One region of the Phenylobacterium sp. LjRoot225 genome, then DNA from elsewhere that is predicted to be linked to it. Evidence: riboswitches for the same ligand, from Rfam matches in the RefSeq annotation. Region 1 holds a riboswitch; the other holds the start of a gene.
What was found. A riboswitch is a leader RNA that binds a small molecule or an ion and turns the genes downstream of it on or off. The one in region 1 is predicted to bind cobalamin.
Positions count from the first base shown of each region.

Region 1 (5,378 bases):
CCGGCGCTGATCCTGCTGGCGAGCCTCTTCTTCATGTGGGGGTTCATCACGGTCATCAACAACACGCTGCTCCCGCACCTGCGCAGCGTGTTCGAGCTCAACTACACGCAAACGACGTTGATCGAATCGACCTGGTTCGTCGGCTATCTCATCGCATCGCTCCCCGCCGCCAAATTGATCGAGCGGATCGGCTATCAGAAAGCGCTGGTCGTCGGGCTGGCGGTGATGACCGCGGGCTCGCTCGGCATGATCCTGGCGGCGTGGCTGCCGTCTTACGGCGTGACCCTGGCGTCCCTTTTCACCGTGTCGTGCGGGATCGCGCTGCTGCAGGTCGCGGCCAACCCCTATGTCGCGGTGATCGGTCCGCCCGAATCGTCCGAATCTCGCCTCACCCTGGTGCAGGCGTTCAACACGACGGGCGACGTGCTGGCGATCGTCTTCGGCCGCTATTTAATCCTCGGCCGCACCACCGGCGGCACGTCGGCGGAGGGCACCCACCTCAGCTACGCGCAGCGCATGGCCGACGCGCAGGCGACCATGCTGCCCTATCTAATCGTCGCGATAGTGCTGGCGCTGCTGACCATCGTCATAGCTCGCGCGCATCTGCCAGCGCTGGGCGCTGCCGCGCGCCGCGCCAATGCCGAGGAGCGCCGCCATTTGTCGCTCTGGCGGCATCGCAACCTGGTGCTCGGCTGCGGTGCGATCTTCCTCTACGTGCTGGCCGAGATCGGCGTCGGCAACCTGTTCATAAACTTCGCCTCTCAGCCGAGCATCGCCAACATCACGCACGAGCAGGCGGCCTTTTACCTCACCTTCGTGTGGGGCGGGATGATGGTCGGCCGCTTCGCCGGCGCCTTCATCATGCGCCGGTTCGCACCCGAGAAAGTGCTCGCGGTGTTCGCGCTCGGGGCGCTCGTCTCTGCGCTCGTCGCGACCTTCGTGCAGGGGCCGGGCGCGATGTACGGGCTGATCGCGATCGGGCTGTTCCACTCGGTCATGTTCCCGACGATCTTCGCGCTGGCGATCCGCGGGCTCGGCCCGCTGACCGAGGAGGGCTCGGGGCTGCTGATCATGTCGATCGCGGGCGGCGCACTGGTGTTCATCCAGGGCAACATTGCGGACCGCTACGGCATCCAATGGGCGTTCATCGTCACTGTTTTGTGCGAGCTGTACGTGCTGTTCTACGCGCTGTGGGGCAGCAAGCCGACCGGGCCGGAGGTGCTTCCCGCGCCGCAGCTAGCGAAGTGATCGAAACCGCCCGGCTGATCCTGCGGCCATTCCGCAAGGAGGACCGGGCGCCCTTCGCCGCGATCAACGGCGACCCGCGGGTCAGCGACTGGCTGGGCGGCCCGATCGATCGGGCCGCCAGCGACGCCGCCATCGACCGCATCAGCGCCCACATCGGCGAGCACGGCTTCGGCTTCTGGGCGGCGGAGCGGAAGGCCGACGGACGGCTGATCGGCATGATCGGCTTGAAGCAGATGGCTCCGGACCTGCCGCCCGCGCCGGCGATCGAGGCCGGCTGGCGGCTCAGCCCCGACGTCTGGGGCCAGGGCTTCGCCGTCGAGGGCGGGCGCGCCGCGATCGGTTGGGGCTTCGCCTATTTGGCCGCCAATGAAATCATCGCCATCACCGCGGTGGACAATCTCCGCTCTCGCGCCGTTATGGAAAAGGTCGGCATGGTCGAGCAGCCGGCGTGGGCTTTCGACCATCCCGGATTGGTGGAAAACCATCCGCTGCGTCGCCACGTCGTCTATGCGGCGACGGCGCCCTCTCCGACCTAGCTTCTGACTGCTCTCACATCATCCGGTCATCCCCGCTTTCGCGGGGATGAACGGTGTTGGAAATTGGTCCTAACCCTTCAGCGCCAGCGGCAGTCCGGCGAACATCACCGTCACCTGGTCGGCGCGCTCGGCGGCGCGGCGGTTAAGCCGTCCGGCCTCGTCGCGGAAGCGCCGGGCGAGCGCGTTCTCCGGCACGATGCTCATGCCGACCTCGTTGGAGACGAGGATGACCTCGCCGGCCGTGCGGCCCGCGGCGTCCAGCAGCGCCTCGGTCGCAGCCTCCAGGTCGCGCTCGGCGAACATCAGGTTGCTGAGCCACAGGGTTAGGCAGTCGACGACGGCGCATTCTTCCGCCGAAATCCCGGCGATCGCCTCGGCCACCTCCAGCGGCGTCTCCAGGGTTCGCCAGGCGGGGCCGCGCTCGGCGCGGTGACGGGCGATCCGCTCGCCCATCTCCGCATCCAGGGCTTCGGCGGTGGCGATCATCACCGGCGAACCGCCGCGCGCCCGCGCCTCGGCCTCGGCCAGCGCCTGGGCGTGCGCGCTCTTTCCCGAGCGCGCGCCGCCGATGATCAGCCGAAGCCCCATTCGAACACCCCTGGTTTGACGCCCGGAGACAGCACGCCTATAGCGCCTCCCACGCAACGGGTTCCCGTAAGGGATCAAAAGGGAACTGGGTGAAAAACCTGGGCTGTCCCCGCAACTGTAAGCGGCGAGCGCGATCTCACTAGCCACTGGGCCCGCCAAGGTCTGGGAAGGCGGGATCGAGCGATTGAGCCGTGAGCCAGGAGACCTGCCTGTCGCGGTCGTCATTCGGCGAGGTCGGGGATGGCCTTGGCGGACGGGTGAAACCCCGGTTCGGCGACGTCTTGTCCGGCTGCGTGCGCGCGGGACGGGCGCGTCGCGCCCCGACTGCGCCAGGCGGCCTTCGTCAGAGGGGGTCCTCGCCTTGAAGTCCAAACTGTTCATCTCCACCGCCATCGGCGTCTTCGCCGCAGCCGCGCCCATGGCCCATGCGGCCGAGATCGAGATTCCGCGCGTCGACGAGATCGTCGTCGTGGCCAACCGCTCGCCCGAGCGCGCCGATCGCGTCGGCCAGCAGATCACCGTGCTGACGTCGGAAGACCTCAAGGCGCAGCAGACGCCGGTGCTCACCGAAATCCTGAGCCGCACGCCGGGGATCAGCTTCGCCCGCAATGGCGGCGTCGGCGCCACGACCCAGGTCTATATCCGCGGCGCCGAACCCGGCCAGAGCGTGATCCTGATCGACGGGGTCAAGCTCAACGACCCCTCCTCCACCGACACCGGCTTCAACTTCGGCAACCTGCTGGTCGGCGACATCGAGCGGGTGGAGATCCTGCGCGGCCCGCAGTCAGTGCTGTGGGGCAGTCAGGCGATTGGCGGGGTGATCAACCTGATCACCGCCGGGCCCAAGGCGCGCTTTGAGAGCGACGTTGTCGCCGAGGGGGGCTCGAACAACTGGGGCTACGGCCGGGTCGGCGTCGGCGGCAAGTCGGAGCGGGTCACCTGGCGCGCCACGGCGGCCTATCTGACGACGACCGGCGTCTCCGCCTTCGACGAGCACAAGGGCGGGGCGGAGTCCGACGGCTATCGCAACGTGGGCGCCAGCGCCAAGGCCGAGATCAAGGTCACTGACCGGCTGTCCCTGGACCTGCGCACGGTCTATTCCCGCGGCCGCAACGAATTCGACGGCTTTCCGCCGCCCAACTTCACCTTCAGCGACACCCGCGAATACGGCGTGACCGAGGACCTCGTCGGCTATGCGGGCGCCAACCTCGCCCTGCTGGACGGCCGCCTCACCAACCGTCTCGCCGTCGCCTACACGCACACCGATCGCCAGCTGTTCAACCCCGACCAGCCGTTGACCGACGTCACCTTCCGCGCGACGGGCCACAACCGGCGCTTCGAATATCAGGGCGCCTTCGCCCTTACCCCGACCTGGAAGGCGGTCTTCGGAGCTGAAAGCGAGCGCTCGACGATGCGCAGCGCCTCGCCCTCCGATTTCGATCCCAACCCGGCTTCGATCCGCCGCAGCGCCGACATCGACGGGATCTACGCCCAGCTTCGCGGCGACCTCGCCCCCGGCCTGATGGTCAGCGGCGGGGTGCGTCATGACCGTCACGACGACTTCGGCGGTCACACGGTCGGCCAGGCCTCGGCCGCCTGGCGGATCAACGACGGCAAGACGATCCTGCGCGCCAGCTGGGGCCAGGCTTTCAAGGCGCCGAGCCTCTACCAGCTGGGCAGCGAGTACGGGAACCCGAGCCTGGCCCCAGAATCCTCGCACAGCTGGGACGCCGGCGTGGAGCAGCGGTTGTTCGATAGCCGGGTGGTGCTGTCGGCGGCCTATTTCGACCGGCGGACGAAGAACCAGATCGACTTCTTCTCCTGCCCTTTCGTCAGCGCCGACCCGCGCTGCGTGGGCGCCGGCGGCCTGCCGCGGTTCGGTTACTATGTGAACACCGCCCGCACCAAGGCCCATGGCGTTGAGCTCTCCGCCCAGGCGGCCGTGACCGAGGCGCTGACGCTCAGCGCCAACTACACCTGGACCGATGCGCGCAACCAAACCCCGGGCGCCAACTTCGGCAAGCATCTGCAGCGTCGTCCGCCGCGGGAGGCTGACGCCGAGGCGACCTATCGGTGGCCCACTAAGCTTTCGACCACCGTCGCCATCCACTACGCCGGCGACCGCTACGACGATGTCGCCAACCTCAATCGCCTGAAGGGCTACGTCCTCTGGGACCTGCGGGCCTCCTATCCGATCACCGAAAGGCTCGAGGTCTACGCCCGGGTCGAGAACCTGTTCGACAAGTCTTACGAGACGATCCGCAACTACGGGCAGCTGGGCCGAGCGGCCTACGGCGGCGTGCGGGCGAAGTTCTGATGCCTGCGACCGCCGCGCTGGACACGTTCAGCCGGCACGGCGGCCGGCTCACCGCGGCGGGCGCGGCCTTTCCGGCGGCGCCCCAGCCCTGGCTCGACCTCTCGACGGGCATCAATCCGCGGCCCTATCCGGCGCCGCGGGCGACCCTGGCCGAGCGGGCGCGCCTGCCGCAGCCGGAAGCGCTGCGCGCGCTCGAAGCCGCCGCCGCCCAGGCGTTCGGCGCGCCGTCCGCGCGTGTCGCCGCCGTGTCCGGCAGCGAGGCGGCGATCCGGATGCTGCCCGGCCTGCTGGGCGTCGGGCGTGTGGCGATCGCCGCGGACACCTATGGCGGCCACGCCGAGGCCTGGCGTGCGGCGGGAGCGGAGATCACCGGGTCTCCCGTCGCCGCCGACGCCTGGGTGGTGGTCCGGCCGAACAACCCCGACGGCCGGGTCGCCGAGGCTGCAGACCTGCTGGACTCGGCCGCCAAACGCTGGACCGTCGTCGACGAGGCCTTCGTCGAGACCACGCCGCAGCTCAGCCTCGCGGGCCAGGCCGGCGGCCGGCTGGTCGTACTGCGCTCGTTCGGCAAGTTCTTCGGCCTGGCCGGCCTGCGGCTCGGCTTCGTCATCGCCGACGAGGGCGTGATCGCCCGGCAGCGCGCCCAACTCGGGGACTGGCCGGTCTGCGCCGAGGCGATCGCTGCGGGG
Region 1 is NZ_CAXUPL020000001.1:723,497-728,874, reverse strand. It holds gene ACSQ2B_RS03465 (sugar MFS transporter) at 1-1,248, shown strand, start outside; gene ACSQ2B_RS03460 (GNAT family N-acetyltransferase) at 1,245-1,784, shown strand; gene cobU (bifunctional adenosylcobinamide kinase/adenosylcobinamide-phosphate guanylyltransferase) at 1,854-2,372, opposite strand; cobalamin riboswitch at 2,414-2,599, shown strand; gene ACSQ2B_RS03450 (TonB-dependent receptor plug domain-containing protein) at 2,734-4,689, shown strand; gene ACSQ2B_RS03445 (aminotransferase class I/II-fold pyridoxal phosphate-dependent enzyme) at 4,689-5,378, shown strand, end outside.

Region 2 (5,378 bases), on a different contig from region 1:
GATGGAAGACCACTGGGCCGCGGGCCTGCGCGACGCCGAGATTACGCTCTCCCACCCTGAGGCGCTGGCCTTGCCCGAAGGTCCCCACGCCGTTCACGTCTACGACTTCATCAGCCCCACGAGCCGTCACAGCCCGGTGCGCACGGAAAAGGATCCCGCATGAGCCTCAAAGACAAGGTCGCCATCGTCACCGGCGCCGCCAGCGGCATCGGCAAGGAGATCGCCCGTCAGTTCCTGGCCGAGGGCGCCAAGGTGGCGATCGCCGACATCAACATCACCGCCGCCCAGGCCGTCGCCGCGGAGTTCGACGCGACGGGCGCGACCACCTTCGGGGTCGCCATGGACGTCACCGACGAGGCCCAGGTGGACGCCGGCGTCGACGCGGTGGTCGCCCACTTCGGCGGCGTCGACGTCCTGGTCTCCAACGCCGGCGTGCAGATCGTCGCGCCGATGGAGGAGTTCAAATTCAGCGACTGGAAAAAGATGCTGGCCATCCACCTGGACGGCGGCTTCCTGACCACCCGAGCCTGCCTGCGCCACATGTACGCCCAGGGCCGCGGCGGATCGATCATCTACATGGGCTCGGTCCATTCCAAGGAGGCCTCGATGCTGAAGGCGCCTTACGTCACCGCCAAGCATGGGCTGATCGGCCTGGCCAAGGTCGTGGCCAAGGAAGGCGCCGCGCACGGCGTGCGATCCAACGTCATCTGCCCCGGCTTCGTCCGCACCCCGCTGGTCGAAAAGCAGATCCCGGAACAGGCCAAGGAGCTGGGGATCAGCGAGGCGGACGTGGTCAAGAAGGTGATGCTGAAGGAGACCGTCGACGGCGAGTTCACCACCGTCGACGACGTCGCCCGCACCGCCGTCTTCCTGGCCGGCTTCCCGACCAACGCCCTGACGGGCCAGTCCATCGTCGTCAGCCACGGCTGGTTCATGCAGTAGAGGCTGTTCGCGGGCGACCGCCGCTTGGCGGCCGCCCGCTGAGGCCGGAAATTGCCGTCAGAACTTGTAGCGGGCGCCGACGCGCACCGTGCGCGGCTCGACGACCCGGCTCAGCCGTCCATCGACGGGGGCCAGGTCGACCGCCGGGATGAAGGACTCGTAGTCGTAGGCCATGTCCTTGTCGCGGCTGTCGAGGATGTTCAGCACCTCGGCGTAGATCTCCACGTCGCGGCTCTTCCAGGCCCCGCGGGCGTTGACGACGGTGCTGCCCTTGTCGCGCTGGGAATTGTCCTCGATCAGCGGATAGGGGCCCAGATGGCGCACGCGCAGACTGCCTTCCCAGTGCTCTGAGACGGCGGACACGCCGAGCGATGCGGCGTTCTCGAAGGCGTTCGGGATGTGGTCGCCGTTGTCGTAGCGCGCGTGGCTGGCGGTGTAGTTGGCGTCGAGCGCCAGCCAGGGCAGCGGCCGCCAGAAGCCGACGAGTTCATAGCCGCGCCGGCGGCTGGCGCCGGTCGGCTCGACAGCGTTGCTGTCGCCGACGAACTTCAGCTCGCTGCCCACGTTCAGCCACCAGTAGGTCGCCGTCAGGGTCAGGTTGGCGTGCTGGAAGCGGGCGCCCACCTCCTTGCCCGTGCCGTGCACGAGGACGGGGACCGGCGTAGCGGTCACCGCGCCGCGCACGTCGTTGGAGTGGAAACCCCGTCCCCAATCGGCATAGAGCTCGACCTGGTCGCTCAGCCGATAGGCGAGGGTCACCTTGGGCGAGACGATCTGGTCGTGGCCGGAGCCCTCGCCGAGGGCGGCGGCCGCCGCATCCAGCGCCCGGACGTCGTAGTGGTAGTAGTCGCCGCGCAGGCCGCCGATGATCCGCAGCCGCTCGGTCGCCTGCCAGGACGCCTCGCCGTAGGCCGAGGCCGACGCCTCCTTCACGCGGTAGAGGCCGAGGGATTCGACGAACGCGCGATCGTCGGTGTGCGTGACCCCGACCTTGCTGATGTCGTCGTAGCGGTTTTCGGTCCCGAGCATGAGGTCGAGCCCCGGAGCCAGGCGCCAGGTCCGTTCCGCCTTCACGCCGAAGATCCGTCGGCGGTCGTATTGGTGGATCTGGGCGCTCGTCCCGTCCGCGTTGGCGTAGGTCGGGTTGGAGAACATGTCCCAGTCGTAGGCCTGGGCATAGGCGTTGGCGCGCCAGGCTTCGCCGGTCAGCCGGGCGCTGGCGATGAAGCGCATGGTCTGCCCGGTCGCTGACGGATCGGGGGAGCAGAAGACCTCCGGGCAGGTCGGCGTGCCGATGATCCGTTCGGGGATCTGCTCGGTCGGGTTCCAGGTCGCGCGGTAGGCGTGGGCGGTCAGCTCGAGCTGGCCCAGCGAGGTGTCGTGGGCGTATTTCAGAAATCCCGCATAGTGCCGAAGGCGCTCGGGCTCTTCCCAGGGTCCGTCGTAGACCTTGGCTTGGCCGACCAGGGTCAGGTCGCCGCCGCCGAGATCATGGGCCGTGCCGCCCGCCGCCGCCCGGCGCCAGCCGTAGGAGCCGACCTCCGCCGAGACCCAGGGGCGGTCGTAGCCGTCGAGGGTGGTCATGTAGGCGGCGCCCGCCAGGGCGAAGTCGCCGCCGTCGGCGCGGTAGGGGCCTTTGCGATAGTCCTCGCGGCCGATGATTTCCGGGATCAGGCCGTTGAGGTCGAGATAGCCCTGGCCGTGGCCGTGGCTGCGGAAGTTCATCTGCACGTCGTCGATATAGGTGGTGAAGTCCGACCCGTGGTCGAGGTTGAAGCCGCGCAGGAAGTACTGGTTGGCCTTGCCGCTGCCGGAGTGCTGAGCGGCGATCATCCCCGGCACCGCCTCGAGCAGCTCGGCCACCCGCAGCAGCGGGCGAACCAGCAGGTCGGAGCCGGCCACCGTGCCCTCGCTCGCCGCCTGGGCCACGCCGATCTTGGACTCGCCGCGGCCGAAGACCACGACCTCCCCGACGGAGCCGGCGGCGGTCGCGATGGCGGGCGCCTCATCCGCCCGGGCCGATCCGAAGGCGGCGAGCGCCCATGGGGCCGCCATGAGAAGGGCCGCTGTCCGGGCCTTGAAAACTGCTTTAGTCATTCTAGTCCTGCCGAGCGCGATGAGACGCGGCGGGACCTCCGCCGGCGGACAGCCAGGCGGTCGCACCGGTCGCACGAGCGCTCGCGCACGGCCGGCGTCGAGGCGGTCTCCGCCTCCTGTCGTCGCTCGACGGGGTTCCGTCGCCTCGGCCATCCCCTGGGCCAGGGCAAGAGCGACATGCGCCAGCCGGTCTCCTGGCTCACGGGTCAAGGCGTGGTGCGCGGCCTTCCCAGGGCGGGCTCCATGGAACCTTCCCCAGTGGCTGCGGTCCGGGCTGGCCGGACCACGATGCGCACTACGCTCGCCGCTTACAGTTGCAGGGACAGCCCCGGCTTCCGGTCCTGGAGGACCGTCACCGTGTTCCCGTAAAGCCCTCGCGGGCGCCGGCGCGATGTAGATGACGCCGGTATGCCGACGCCACAGCGCCGCTTAGGGGGTTTTCATTGCGGCGCCAAGGCGCCTGTTCGGGCGCCTTGGCTCAGGCGGGCTCAACGATCCGCTTCGTTCGCCTCAGAGGTTCGAAAGGCCCGTCTGCAGGTCGGCCGCATCCATGGCGGGGCTCAGCTCGAAGGTGGCGTTCAGACCCGTGAAGAAGGGCTCGGCCAGCGGCGGCATCTGGGCGGGCGAGGCCAGATCGAACACCGCGACCATGGTGCGCTTGCCGTCCAGGGCGGTGAACCAGACCCCCTCCGGCTTGGCGGCCTCCATGAAGCCTTGGACGATCTTTGGCAGGCTGCCGTCCTTGATCGCCCGGTTGGCGGCGTCGACCTCCATCTGAACCTTCAGAAACATGCGCATGGCTCGCTCCCTTTCGCCTCGAGGGGTCGCTGACGACCGGATGATGGCTTGCACCCGGATGCAGGTGTTCAATCACTGCAAATGACGCCCTGGGCGCCGAATTCAGCTCGACGTTCGGCGCTTGAGCCGCTGGAGGGCGCGGCGCCGTCGAGGGGCGACGCCCGGGCGCGTCGCGGTTTCTGCAAGAGAGCCGACGGCGCGCGCAACGAGGGGCTGACCTGAACGTTTTTCGGCAGATCCGATGCGACAGGCCGGCGGACGGCGGTGAGACCCTCGGCGGCCTGAGCGAGAGGGAAGAAGGAGGACGTCATGCGCAAGTACATCGACTGTCGCGAGGTCCCGAGTGAAAGCCACTGCACGGTCGCCATCTCCGCAGACACGGAGCGTGAACTCGAAGAGGCCGCCGTGCAGCACGCCACGGCGGTGCACCAGCACCAGGACACGCCGGAGCTGCGCGCCATGATCCGGCAGGCCATCCACGAGGGCCAGCCGGCCGCCTGAGCTCAGGCGCCCTCAGCTCATTGGATTGGCCGGCGGCGCAGGGTCGCCGGGGAGCGGGATGAACTCCTTGTCGTCGGCGTCGGGCAGCTTCATGCGGCCGGCGCGCCAGTCGGCCTTGGCCTGCTCCAGCCGCGCCTTCGAAGAGGCGACGAAGTTCCACTCGATGAAGCGCGGTCCGATCGGCTCGCCGCCCAGCAGCATGACCACGGCCGGGGTCACGGCGCGAAGGGTGACAGCATCGCCGGGCGCGAAGACGGCCATCTGGCCATCATGCAGCTGGCGGCCATCCACCTCGACGACGCCCTGGGCGACGTAGGCCGCGCGCTCGGAATATTCCGGCGGCAGCTCGGCGACGGCGTCCGCCGCCAATGTCCAGTGGACGTAGAACAGCGGCGAGAAGGTCTGCACCGGCGAGCGCGCGCCGAAGGCCGCCCCGGCGATCAGCCGCGCGCTCAGCCCAGGCGCCTCAAAGGCGGGAAGCTCGCTCGCGGCGTAGTGATCGAAGGACGGCGCAGTTTCCTCGTCCGCCACCGGCAGGGCGATCCAGGTCTGGATGCCATCCATGCGCCCGCCGTGGGCGCGCAAGGTCTCGAACCGCTCGGAATGGGTGATGCCGCGCCCGGCGGTCATCCAGTTGACCTCGCCGGGGCGGATCGGCTGGGTGACTCCGGTGGAGTCCCGGTGGGTCATCTCACCCTCGAACAGATAGGAGAGGGTGGAGAGGCCGATGTGCGGATGCGGCCGCACGTCCACCGACTTCGGAAAGCCCGCGGGGAACTCCGCCGGCCCCATGTGGTCGAAGAAGATGAAGGGCCCGACCATGCGCCGCGGGGCGTAGGGCAGCACGCGGCCCACCTCGAACCCGCCGAGGTCCTTGCGCCGCTGGTCGATGACGAGCTCGATCATAGCCTGTCTCCCATGGTTCCTACGGCCAAACGCAGGGTCTGTGTCATAGGCTTGAACGCCCCTTCAGTCAGCTTCGCTGACAGCTCCCCTGCGAAGCCGACGGAGGGGGCGTTGCGGCGTTGGCCGGGCTACCC
Region 2 is NZ_CAXUPL020000004.1:689,684-695,061, forward strand. It holds gene ACSQ2B_RS23340 (DUF3734 domain-containing protein) at 1-163, shown strand, start outside; gene ACSQ2B_RS23345 (3-hydroxybutyrate dehydrogenase) at 160-942, shown strand; gene ACSQ2B_RS23350 (TonB-dependent receptor) at 1,000-3,039, opposite strand; cobalamin riboswitch at 3,208-3,442, opposite strand; gene ACSQ2B_RS23355 (hypothetical protein) at 3,550-3,837, opposite strand; gene ACSQ2B_RS23360 (DUF1059 domain-containing protein) at 4,147-4,338, shown strand; gene ACSQ2B_RS23365 (pirin family protein) at 4,351-5,244, opposite strand; gene ACSQ2B_RS23370 (Lrp/AsnC family transcriptional regulator) at 5,373-5,378, opposite strand, start outside.
Region 2: it holds a riboswitch for cobalamin, as region 1 does, so the genes downstream of both, ACSQ2B_RS23350 (TonB-dependent receptor) here and ACSQ2B_RS03450 (TonB-dependent receptor plug domain-containing protein) in region 1, are expected to answer to the same signal.